Regions from separate parts of the Exiguobacterium sp. UBA7533 genome, predicted to be linked through region 2. Evidence: riboswitches for the same ligand, from Rfam matches in the RefSeq annotation. Region 2 holds a riboswitch; the other holds the start of a gene.
The links. Region 2 has a riboswitch for FMN ahead of B2U10_RS02745 (ECF transporter S component). Riboswitches for the same ligand answer to the same signal wherever they lie in the genome.

Region 1 (4,731 bases), on a different contig from region 2:
GAACCACAATCGCAACGTTTCGAACCGAAGACATCCCCTGTCAGACATTCCGAGTGCAGACGGACGAGCATCCCATCGTGCGCTTCACCGGATAAGACGGCGACATGTTCTTTCTTATCTTGCGTCGTATAGCCGACCATCCGGAAAGCTCCGAATGTCGTCGGAAGCAACACTTCCGCTTCCCGCGTCAATGGACGCTCGAGATACGCGACGAGTGCCTCGATCGTGATCAGTTTTAAGTCGTGTTCTTCCTTATAGAGAAGCAAATCATCCACCCGTGCCATCGTGCCATCTTCCTTGATGATTTCACAAATGACGGCAATCTCATCGCTACCGGCAAGACGGGCAAGGTCAACACCTGCTTCCGTATGTCCGCGTCGTTCCCGGACACCGCCCTCTTTTGCGATCAACGGGAAGATGTGACCCGGTCGTTTGAAGCGCTCCGGTCCATCTGTCAGCATCCGCTGGATCGTCAGCGAACGCTCTTCGGCACTGATGCCGGTCTTCGCTTCTTCATGATCAATGCTGAGCGTGAATGCCGTACCGTGCGGGTCCGTATTATTGTCCGTCATCGGCGAGAGATGTAATCGCTCTGCCACATGTGGACTAACCGGAACACAGACGAGTCCTTTTCCATACGTAATCATGAAGTTGATGTTTTCTGGTGTCGCGTGTTCTGCGAGCATGACGAGATCGCCCTCATTCTCACGATCCTCGTCATCACAGACGATGATCGGTCGTCCGTTCTTCAAATCTTCTATCGCGTCTTCAATCAAGTCGAATCCATTCATTACATGTCGCCTCCTAAGAATGCTGCCCAGTCCGTCTGTTTCTCATGTTGCGTGAAATGATAGAGATGTTTCGCCATCATGTCACACTCGATATTGACGACTGCACCGCTTGCCAATCGATCAAACGTCGTCACTTGACGGGAATGCGGAATCAATGAAATCGAGATCGTTTCCGAGGTGACGCGTTGCAAGGTCAGGCTCGTGCCGTTGATCGCGATTGATCCTTTTGGAATGCAATACTTTTGCCACGATCCGACATCAAACGTATACACCATCGCTTCTCCGTCCGGTCGCCGACTGATTAGTCGTGCCGTCCCGTCGATGTGCCCACTGACGAAATGTCCACCGAACCGACCGTCTGCCGGCATCGCCCGTTCGAGTTGCAACGGGTTTCCGACCCGGTACGTGTCGAGTGCTGTCGAACGAATCGTGTCATGGACAGCATCCGCCGTAAAACCGGTTGGGCTCATTGACGTGACCGTCAAACAAATCCCGTCGACGGCGATGCTGTCACCAATCTTCGTTCCTTCGAGCACCCGGTGCGCTTCAATTTCAAGTGCTAATCCATTCGGTCGCGGAATCTTTCGTTTTAAGGTCCCGACTTCTTCAATCAATCCGGTGAACATATCGTCTCCTCCTTTCGGATGTACGTCAGATGGAGATCCGGTCCGACCGTTTCCATCTGATCGATTTGAAAACGTTCTTCGATATCATGTCGTCCGTTCCAGGCAGTCCCTTCAAAAATCGACGGAGCTTGGTAGACTTCAATCTGGTCGACGAGATCTGCTTCAAAGAATGCGGCTTGAATCGTCGGTCCACCTTCAATCAAAACGCTGCGGATGTCTTGTTCGTATAAGCGTTTAAGAATCGCTTCCGGCGTCTCATATCCACCGACGAGCACCGTCACTTGATCGTGACTTATCCGAGGAACACTCGTCAGCCAGTACGTTGGATTTTTTCCATCGCAAAAGACTTGCGCGGTCTCTGGCACCCGACCACGGCGATCGACGATTACTCGAATCGGCTCGATGCCTGACACTGCGCGTAAAGTCAGTGCTGGATCATCGACGAGCACCGTCTCACTTCCGACGAGGATCGCATCATGGCACCCCCGCAGGGCGCGACCATTCGCGCGTGCTTCTTCTGACGTGATCCAGCGCTGTTCCCCCGTTGCCGCAATCCCGTTCATCGTCTGAGCGATTTTGACGGTCACGGTCGGACGTTTCCGTTCGATCGTTTTCCAAAACGTCTCGTAGAGGACTTCCGCTTCATGCCGTAACAAGCCGACTTCGACTTCGATTCCCTCGTCTTGAAGCCGTTTGATCCCTGAACCAGCGACAATCGCATGTTTGTCTTTCGTTGCGACGAAAACCCGTTTGATCCCGGCTTGTAGAATCGCTTCCGTACATGGTGGTGTCTTACCATGATGGTTGCATGGCTCAAGCGTCACGTAGAGATCAGCACCACGGGCGGCCTCTCCTGCCATTCGCAAGGCTTCGACTTCCGCGTGCGGACCACCGGCAAACCGGTGCGCACCAAAACCGATGATGCGTCCTTGTTTGACGATGACACAGCCGACACTTGGATTCGGACTTGTTTGTCCGTTTAACATATGTGCTAATTGCATGGCATAACTCATCATCTGTGACATCGCGTTCACTCCTTTCAAATAAAAAAGACGCCCCTTGAAAAAGGGGCGTCTGTATAGAAGGGTTCACGAAATACACGGTTCGCCTTCTGCTTTTTCGCATGCAGAAAGAGACCATCTCCTGAAAACATTTTTTCAGAAAACAGCTTGAATCGCGTCGTTTCGTTCTTCTCCCATCCGGACTTTACCGTCGGCCCTGGAATCTCACCAAGTCAGCCATGATGCGTACATCACGGGTCGCGGGCTCGTCGATCGATTGATCGCATCACCGCCGGTTGGGATTTTCACCCTACCCCGAAGAACTGGATTATTGAGTTATACAACTTTAGCCTAGCATATCTTTTTCAAGAAAACAAAGCGCAAATGCTTCGGTCTTAGCTCTTTTATGATTTCGTTCCACTTCTGTTACCCCTCCCCAATTCGTGATCTACTGGATACTAAAAATGACTGGAGCACCTGATATCAGTGCGTCCAGTCATTGTGTTCCGGTTACAAATACCCGTTCTTCCGATCGTGGAATTCTTGGGCAATCGCTCCGCGTGTCCGTTCATCAGCGAGGACGCGAAGTCCTGTCCGTGCGAGGATTTTAGCGCCTGCGATCAACGCTTCATCCCCCGCTTCCGAACGGGCTGCTTCTTTGAATGCTTCTGTATGGGCGACGAGATCGTCTGGTCCGATCTTGATATACGGATGGATTGTCGGGATGACTTGACTGATGTTACCCGCGTCCGTCGATCCAAGACCCGGTCGTTCGTCGAGGTGCACGATTTGCCCAAGCGCCTCTGCTTCTTCTTGGAAGAGACGATCAAACGTCCGATTGAAGACGAGATTGTCGACTTCATTTTGGAAAGCGATGACGTCAAGCGTCGCCCCGGTCGCAAGTGCCGCACCTTGCGCGACCGCTTTGACTTTCTCCGTGACGGCATTCAGCCGTTCCCGTGTCGTCGCCCGAATGAAGAAACGTGCTTTTGCGTATTCCGGAATGATGTTCGGCGCATCGCCACCATGCGTGATGATCCCGTGGATCCGGACATCATCCGGTAACTGCTGACGTAAAGCGTTGATCCCATTGAAGAGCTGAATGACAGCGTCGAGAGCGTTGATGCCTTCTTCCGGTGTCGCCGCTGCGTGCGCGGGACGACCCGTAAAGGCAAAATCGAGCGGATCAACCGCAAGCGAGGATCCCGTGATCCGCGTTTGTCCGGACGGATGGACCATCAAGGCCGCATCGATTCCTTCAAGCAACTGGTGTTTGACGAAACTGCCTTTCGCACTTCCGTTCGGCCCACCTTCTTCGGCTGGCGTTCCAAGCACGACGACACTCCCACCGATTTCATCAAGCACTTTGCTAAGCGCGATCGCCGCTGCGACACTCGTCGTTCCGATGATATTATGACCGCATGCGTGTCCGATGCCCGGCAACGCATCGTACTCAGCGAGAAAGGCAATTGTCGCGCCAGGTCGGTCGCTTGACTTCTTCGCGAAGAATGCGGTCTCGTGCCCTGCGACGCCGAGTTCTACTGTAAAGCCTTCTGCCGTCAAACGCTCTGCATGTAGTCGCGAAGCAAAGAATTCCTCGTTACCGATTTCCGGCGTCGCATGAATCCGGTGGCTCGTCTCAAGATACGATTCCCTTTTTTGTTCGATGTCCTGCTCAATCGTCTCTACCCATGTCGTGCGTACTGGTGTCGTCATGCTATCCACTCTCCTTTAGAATTTATTCGCCGATGTCGCTTAGTGGAACGAACGTCGGGATCGAGCTACCTTTATATTCTTTTTTGATGAAAGCCGCGACATCTTTTTGTTGGTAAAGCGACGCGATCTTTTTCAGTTCTTTTTTGTTCTTGTCTTCCGTCCGTGTCGCGATGATATTGATGTATGGTTTTGCTGTCTCGTTCTCATGGACGATCGAGTCCTTGATCGGATTTAGTCCTGCGTCAACAGCAATACCGTTATTGATGATCGATGCAGCGACGTCCGGTAAGACGCGTGGCGTTTGTCCCGCGACGATCGGAACGATTTTCAGTTTCTTCGGATTTTCAACGATCTTATCGACCGATCCATTGCCGTCGAAGTCGTCCGGTAATTTGATCAAACCTGCTTCTTGTAGTAATAAGAGGGCACGTCCCATGTTCGTCGCTTCGTTCGGAACAGCAATTTTGCCACCGACTGGAATATCTTTGACGTCCTTATATTTATCCGAGTAGATCCCCATTGGTGCAATGACGGTCGTCGCAATCGGCGACAGCTTCAACTTATGTTCCTTCTTGAAGGCGTTGAAGTAGGAAATCG
Region 2 (4,731 bases):
CACATGGAATGGGAACTGGCGCGGCTTACATCCCGCCTGAGGAAAGCGAAGATGTTGAAACGTCCGATTTCATACGAATGATCTTTTAACAGGCATCCGGTAAACCCGCTGCACGAGTTCTACCCCACCACGCTCAATCATCGATTCTTCGAAGAGCTGACCGCCGAACCGCTCGTAAAACTGGCACGCCGGATTATCCCGCAAGACAGAAACCTGCATTGCCTCGTATTCCGCCAAGTCCTCGATGATACGTTGAAACAATGCCTTCCCGAGCCCCTGCCCTTGAGAAGCTCGCAAAACATAAATCGCGTAGAGTTCTCCTTCACGCGCATCCCTTCGACTTGGTCCACCTTGCGCGAAGCCAACGACTTCGTCTTCTAACTCCACAACATACACGCGCTGATCGACTAACGTCTGCTCCCATTGTTTCGTCCGTTTCTCGTACGACAACTGCGCTAAATACGAATCCGGGATGACATCTTGATATGTCTCCCGCCAGGCATCAATATGAACGCGCGCAATGGTCGACGCATCTTCAAGACGTGCTTCACGAATTCTCATAACGGGATGATGAAGCGACGTGTCTCGCGTCCATTACGAACAGTCGGCTCAATTTCTCGTCCGCCGTTCGCCAAGATGACACGGCGAGATGCTAGATTATCAACGCCACACGTCAACAGCACTTGATCGAGTCCACGTTGCCACGCTTCTTCAAGCGCCAATCGAAGACCGGTCGTCGCATATCCTTTCTGACGCTCGGATGGTCGGATGCCGTATCCGATATGTCCGCCGTACAATTTTAAGTTCTCCGTCAAGTCATGCCGGAAGTTTAACGCGCCGACGATTCGTTGTCCGTCGACCATCCAGTACGTCGAATGCGTGACAAGACCTTCTCTGACTGTCGTTTCCATTTCTTTAAGCTCCGCGAAATAGGTAGCGAGCGGTTCATACGTATCCCCGACCGCTTCCGGTACGATCGTTTCGCCTGACTCTCGCCAGTCTTCTAAAAAGGCGCGGTACTCCGTTTCCCACGCAAGAGTTGGTTTCATCAACTGCATCATTGGTGATTGCGCACCTCCTCTTCAATCAAACGATCGAGCCAGTCATCGATATGTTGGAACAGATAGCCCGCTTCTTTCGCAGCTGTCGTATCCATATAGAAATCGCGTTCTGGCGCAAGTGGCGATTCATCCTCTCCTTTTGCGACGATTTGGCTCGTCGTTCCCGCAATACGGTCGATTTTATCCATCAGGTCTTGAATCGATAGGACGCCGTCACTCGCAGCGTTGATCGGTCCTGTCAATTCCGAACGACCACACCATTCCAGAAAGGCAGCGGCTTCGTAACTTGAGATGTAGCCCATCTTCGCATAGTTGTTTTCAGCGATAATCGGACGACCGTCAAGCGCGCGTTTGATATGGAAGACAAGTCGTTCCGTATAATCGTCTGGTCCGAGGACAACAGGAAAACGAACGGCAACGACAGGGAAGATCGCCCGTTGGAAGAAATAACTCTCCGCTTGGCGCTTTCCTTCGCCATACCCATGTTCCTTCTCAAGATCATATTTCCCGGGAAACGGATTGTAGGCGCGTTCCGAAATATTCGCACCACCGTCTTCATAAACAGACATCGTCGACGTCAACACATAGCGTCCGACTTTTCCTTCAAATGCGTCGATCGCGAGCTTGGCTTGATACGGCGTGAAGCAAATGTTGTCATAGATGACATCCCAGTGCTGTTGGCTTAAATCCTTCATCGTACTACTTGACGTCCGGTCTCCTTTGAAAAATGTCAAGCCCTTCGCGACCGGTGGAGTATGCTCACCGCGTGTGACGATCGTCACATCATCCCCCGAATCGGCTAAACGAATTGCTAAGCGTCGTCCGAAATAGCGTGTTCCCCCGAAGATCAATACTTTTCTCATCCTGAAGCCCTCCCTGTTCGTAGTAGCATTCACTCTCTGTAATATTTCGAGTAAACTCAACAAGTCTCCTGTATGAGAGCAACAAAAAAAATCGTGGACGATGTCCACGATTGGATTCATTAACAGCCACCTGGTGTCCCGGCATTCGTTGCTGTCCGGAATGACGTTCCGCAACCACACGTTGCGATGGCATTCGGATTCGTGATCGTGAATCCGCCACCAAGCATTGACTGTTTATAATCGATTTCCAGTCCTTTGACGACCGGATAATCCTTTTCGTCCACGATGACGGTCACGCCGTGCTGTTCAAAAACGAGATCCGTTTCTTTTTGTTGATCGAATCCCATTCCGTACGACAGACCACTACATCCACCACCTTGGACGAGCATCCGAAGATTTCGTTCATCTGCTGGTGCCTGCGCCATCATGTCCTGGACTTGTAGCGCTGCTGCCTCCGTTAAATGGATCATGTCATCACCTTCCTTTTCTTTAGTATACGCAACTTCTGAGCGAATCGAAACCTAGTTGCTTGAAACTATCTTGAATTCGTTGTATAAATGGTATGTACAATAAAATAATCGTTCCATCTTCAGGGCAGGGTGAAATTCCCGACCGGCGGTAAACAACTCTTTTTAAGTTGAAGCCCGCGAGCGAATAGGGCGCTATTTGCTGATTCTGTGTAATTCAGGAGCCGACAGTACAGTCTGGATGGGAGAAGATGGCGGCATGAGTTTGAATTTGATCGATTTTGCAATAATCGATTAGGTTTATTTAATGCGGACTTCTCCCCTGTTGATCTGATCAATAGGGGTTTCTTTATGGTCGCAGTCATGCCAATACTTCATCGAGAGGAACGAGCAAAAGGAGACAATACTCGTATGAAACGCACACAAAAAATGGTCACTCTGTCAATGTTAGGTTCAATCTCATTTGTTCTTATGCTTATCAATTTTCCACTACCGTTCTTACCAAACTATCTGAAGATCGACTTCAGTGATGTTCCTGCTCTTGTCGCAGCGATCATGTTCTCACCGGTCGCAGGTGTCATCGTCGAAGCATTGAAGAACGTGTTATACTACATCTTCCGCGGAAGTGGTGTTCCGGTCGGAGAATTCGCGAACTTCGCTGCAGGCGTCGCATTCGTACTACCTGTCAGCTGGTTCTACCACAAAAAGAAATCAACACAAGGTCTCGCAACTGGTCTCGTCGCTGGTACGATCACGATGGCACTCGGTCTTGCGATCCTCAACTATATCTTGATCCTTCCAGCGTATGCATGGTTCCTCGGTATGGATTACATGGCGGATCCAGCTGTCAAATGGACAGCGATCACTGCCGGTATCTTACCGTTTAACGTCATCAAGGCTTTGTTCATCTCGGCACTCTTCATTCCACTGTTCTTGAAACTACGCCCATGGATGATGCGCCGTCAACAATCTGCCTGATCCGAAAAGCTGCGCCCGCTGACGGACACGAATCCCCTCGTTCAGACGAACGAGGGGATTTTTTGGCTGTCCATGCTCACAGCTCATTCTCTTCGATTTTCAGGTAAATCTTTTCAAGCAACTCTTCCGGCGTTTCACCTACGACGGTCTCACCATCTACGAGACAAAAATGGTCAAGCGAACAAATCCCGCAATAACCGAGGCAACCGTATTCGACGACGTCAACATTCGGGTCACGTTCAAGTTGCTCCATGACGACCTGTGTACCAGCCGCTAAGTTACTAATACAAAATTCAATAATCGGATTCACTTTTTTTCCTCCTTCAAGCAGGAAACGACCTGCCTCATGTCGTATTATACAAGGTCAGACTGATTTAGGGGAACTAAGGGGGATTTTACGTTATGAAGCAATTGGTCGTACTCGGCGGAGGTTATGGTGGAATGCGGATTTGTGAGCGATTCAAGGACGAGGAAGTTGCCGTCACGCTCGTCGACCGTCTACCGTACCACGCACTCAAAACGGAATACTACGCACTCGCAGCAGGTACATTATCAGATCGGGATGTCCGGATTGAATTTCCGGAGGGGAAACATCTTACCTATAAATATGGACATGTCATCAAAATCTCACCAGAGACGAATACAGTCCATCTGCAGGACGGATCAGAATTATTCTATGATGACTTAATCATCGCCCTCGGTTGCGAGGATAAATACCACAACATTCCGGGTGCTCAAGAATTTACATACAGCATCCAGACACTAGAAGAATCACGGAAGACACAACAAGCGATTTATGGTCTGTCACCGGAATCCGTTGTCTCGATCGTCGGTGCTGGTCTATCTGGTGTCGAACTCGCCAGTGAACTACATGAGAGCCGGAAGGATTTGACGATTCGTCTATTCGACCGCGGTCCATCTGTCTTGTCTTTCCTATCCGATAAAGTCTCGTCTTACGTTCAGGAATGGTTCGAGGAACATGATGTTGAAGTCATCAACAACTCGAATGTCACGCTCGTCACAGCGGACGATGTGCGAAACGGCGACGATACGTATCCATCCGACTTAACGATTTGGACAGCTGGTACGCAGCCGGTCAAAGTTGTACGCGATCTCGGCTTTGCTGCGGATAGTGGCGGTCGGATCAAATTGACGGAACATCATCACGTACCAGAATACGATAACGTCTTCGTCATCGGTGATTGTGCAAGTCTACCGTATGCACCAAGTGGTCAACTCGCAGAACATCAGGCAGAACAAGTCGTCGATGTCTTACAAGCCAAGTGGCAAGGAAAGAAATTACCGAAGCTGCCAGAAATTAAACTGCGCGGGATGCTCGGTTCACTCGGAAAATCAGATGGT

Region 1: linked by a shared signal. The riboswitch ahead of ribD (bifunctional diaminohydroxyphosphoribosylaminopyrimidine deaminase/5-amino-6-(5-phosphoribosylamino)uracil reductase RibD) and the one ahead of B2U10_RS02745 (ECF transporter S component) in region 2 are both predicted to bind FMN.

Annotation. Positions count from the first base shown of each region.
Region 1 is NZ_DLMP01000018.1:126,371-131,101, forward strand. It holds gene ribA (GTP cyclohydrolase II) at 1-791, opposite strand, end outside; gene ribE (riboflavin synthase) at 791-1,417, opposite strand; gene ribD (bifunctional diaminohydroxyphosphoribosylaminopyrimidine deaminase/5-amino-6-(5-phosphoribosylamino)uracil reductase RibD) at 1,402-2,442, opposite strand; FMN riboswitch at 2,601-2,745, opposite strand; gene B2U10_RS15140 (M20 family metallopeptidase) at 2,929-4,134, opposite strand; gene B2U10_RS15145 (MetQ/NlpA family ABC transporter substrate-binding protein) at 4,157-4,731, opposite strand, start outside.
Region 2 is NZ_DLMP01000001.1:550,652-555,382, forward strand. It holds gene B2U10_RS02725 (GNAT family N-acetyltransferase) at 70-561, opposite strand; gene B2U10_RS02730 (GNAT family N-acetyltransferase) at 558-1,061, opposite strand; gene B2U10_RS02735 (NAD-dependent epimerase/dehydratase family protein) at 1,058-1,924, opposite strand; gene B2U10_RS02740 (HesB/IscA family protein) at 2,044-2,394, opposite strand; FMN riboswitch at 2,506-2,648, shown strand; gene B2U10_RS02745 (ECF transporter S component) at 2,803-3,369, shown strand; gene B2U10_RS02750 (YuzB family protein) at 3,446-3,679, opposite strand; gene B2U10_RS02755 (NAD(P)/FAD-dependent oxidoreductase) at 3,772-4,731, shown strand, end outside.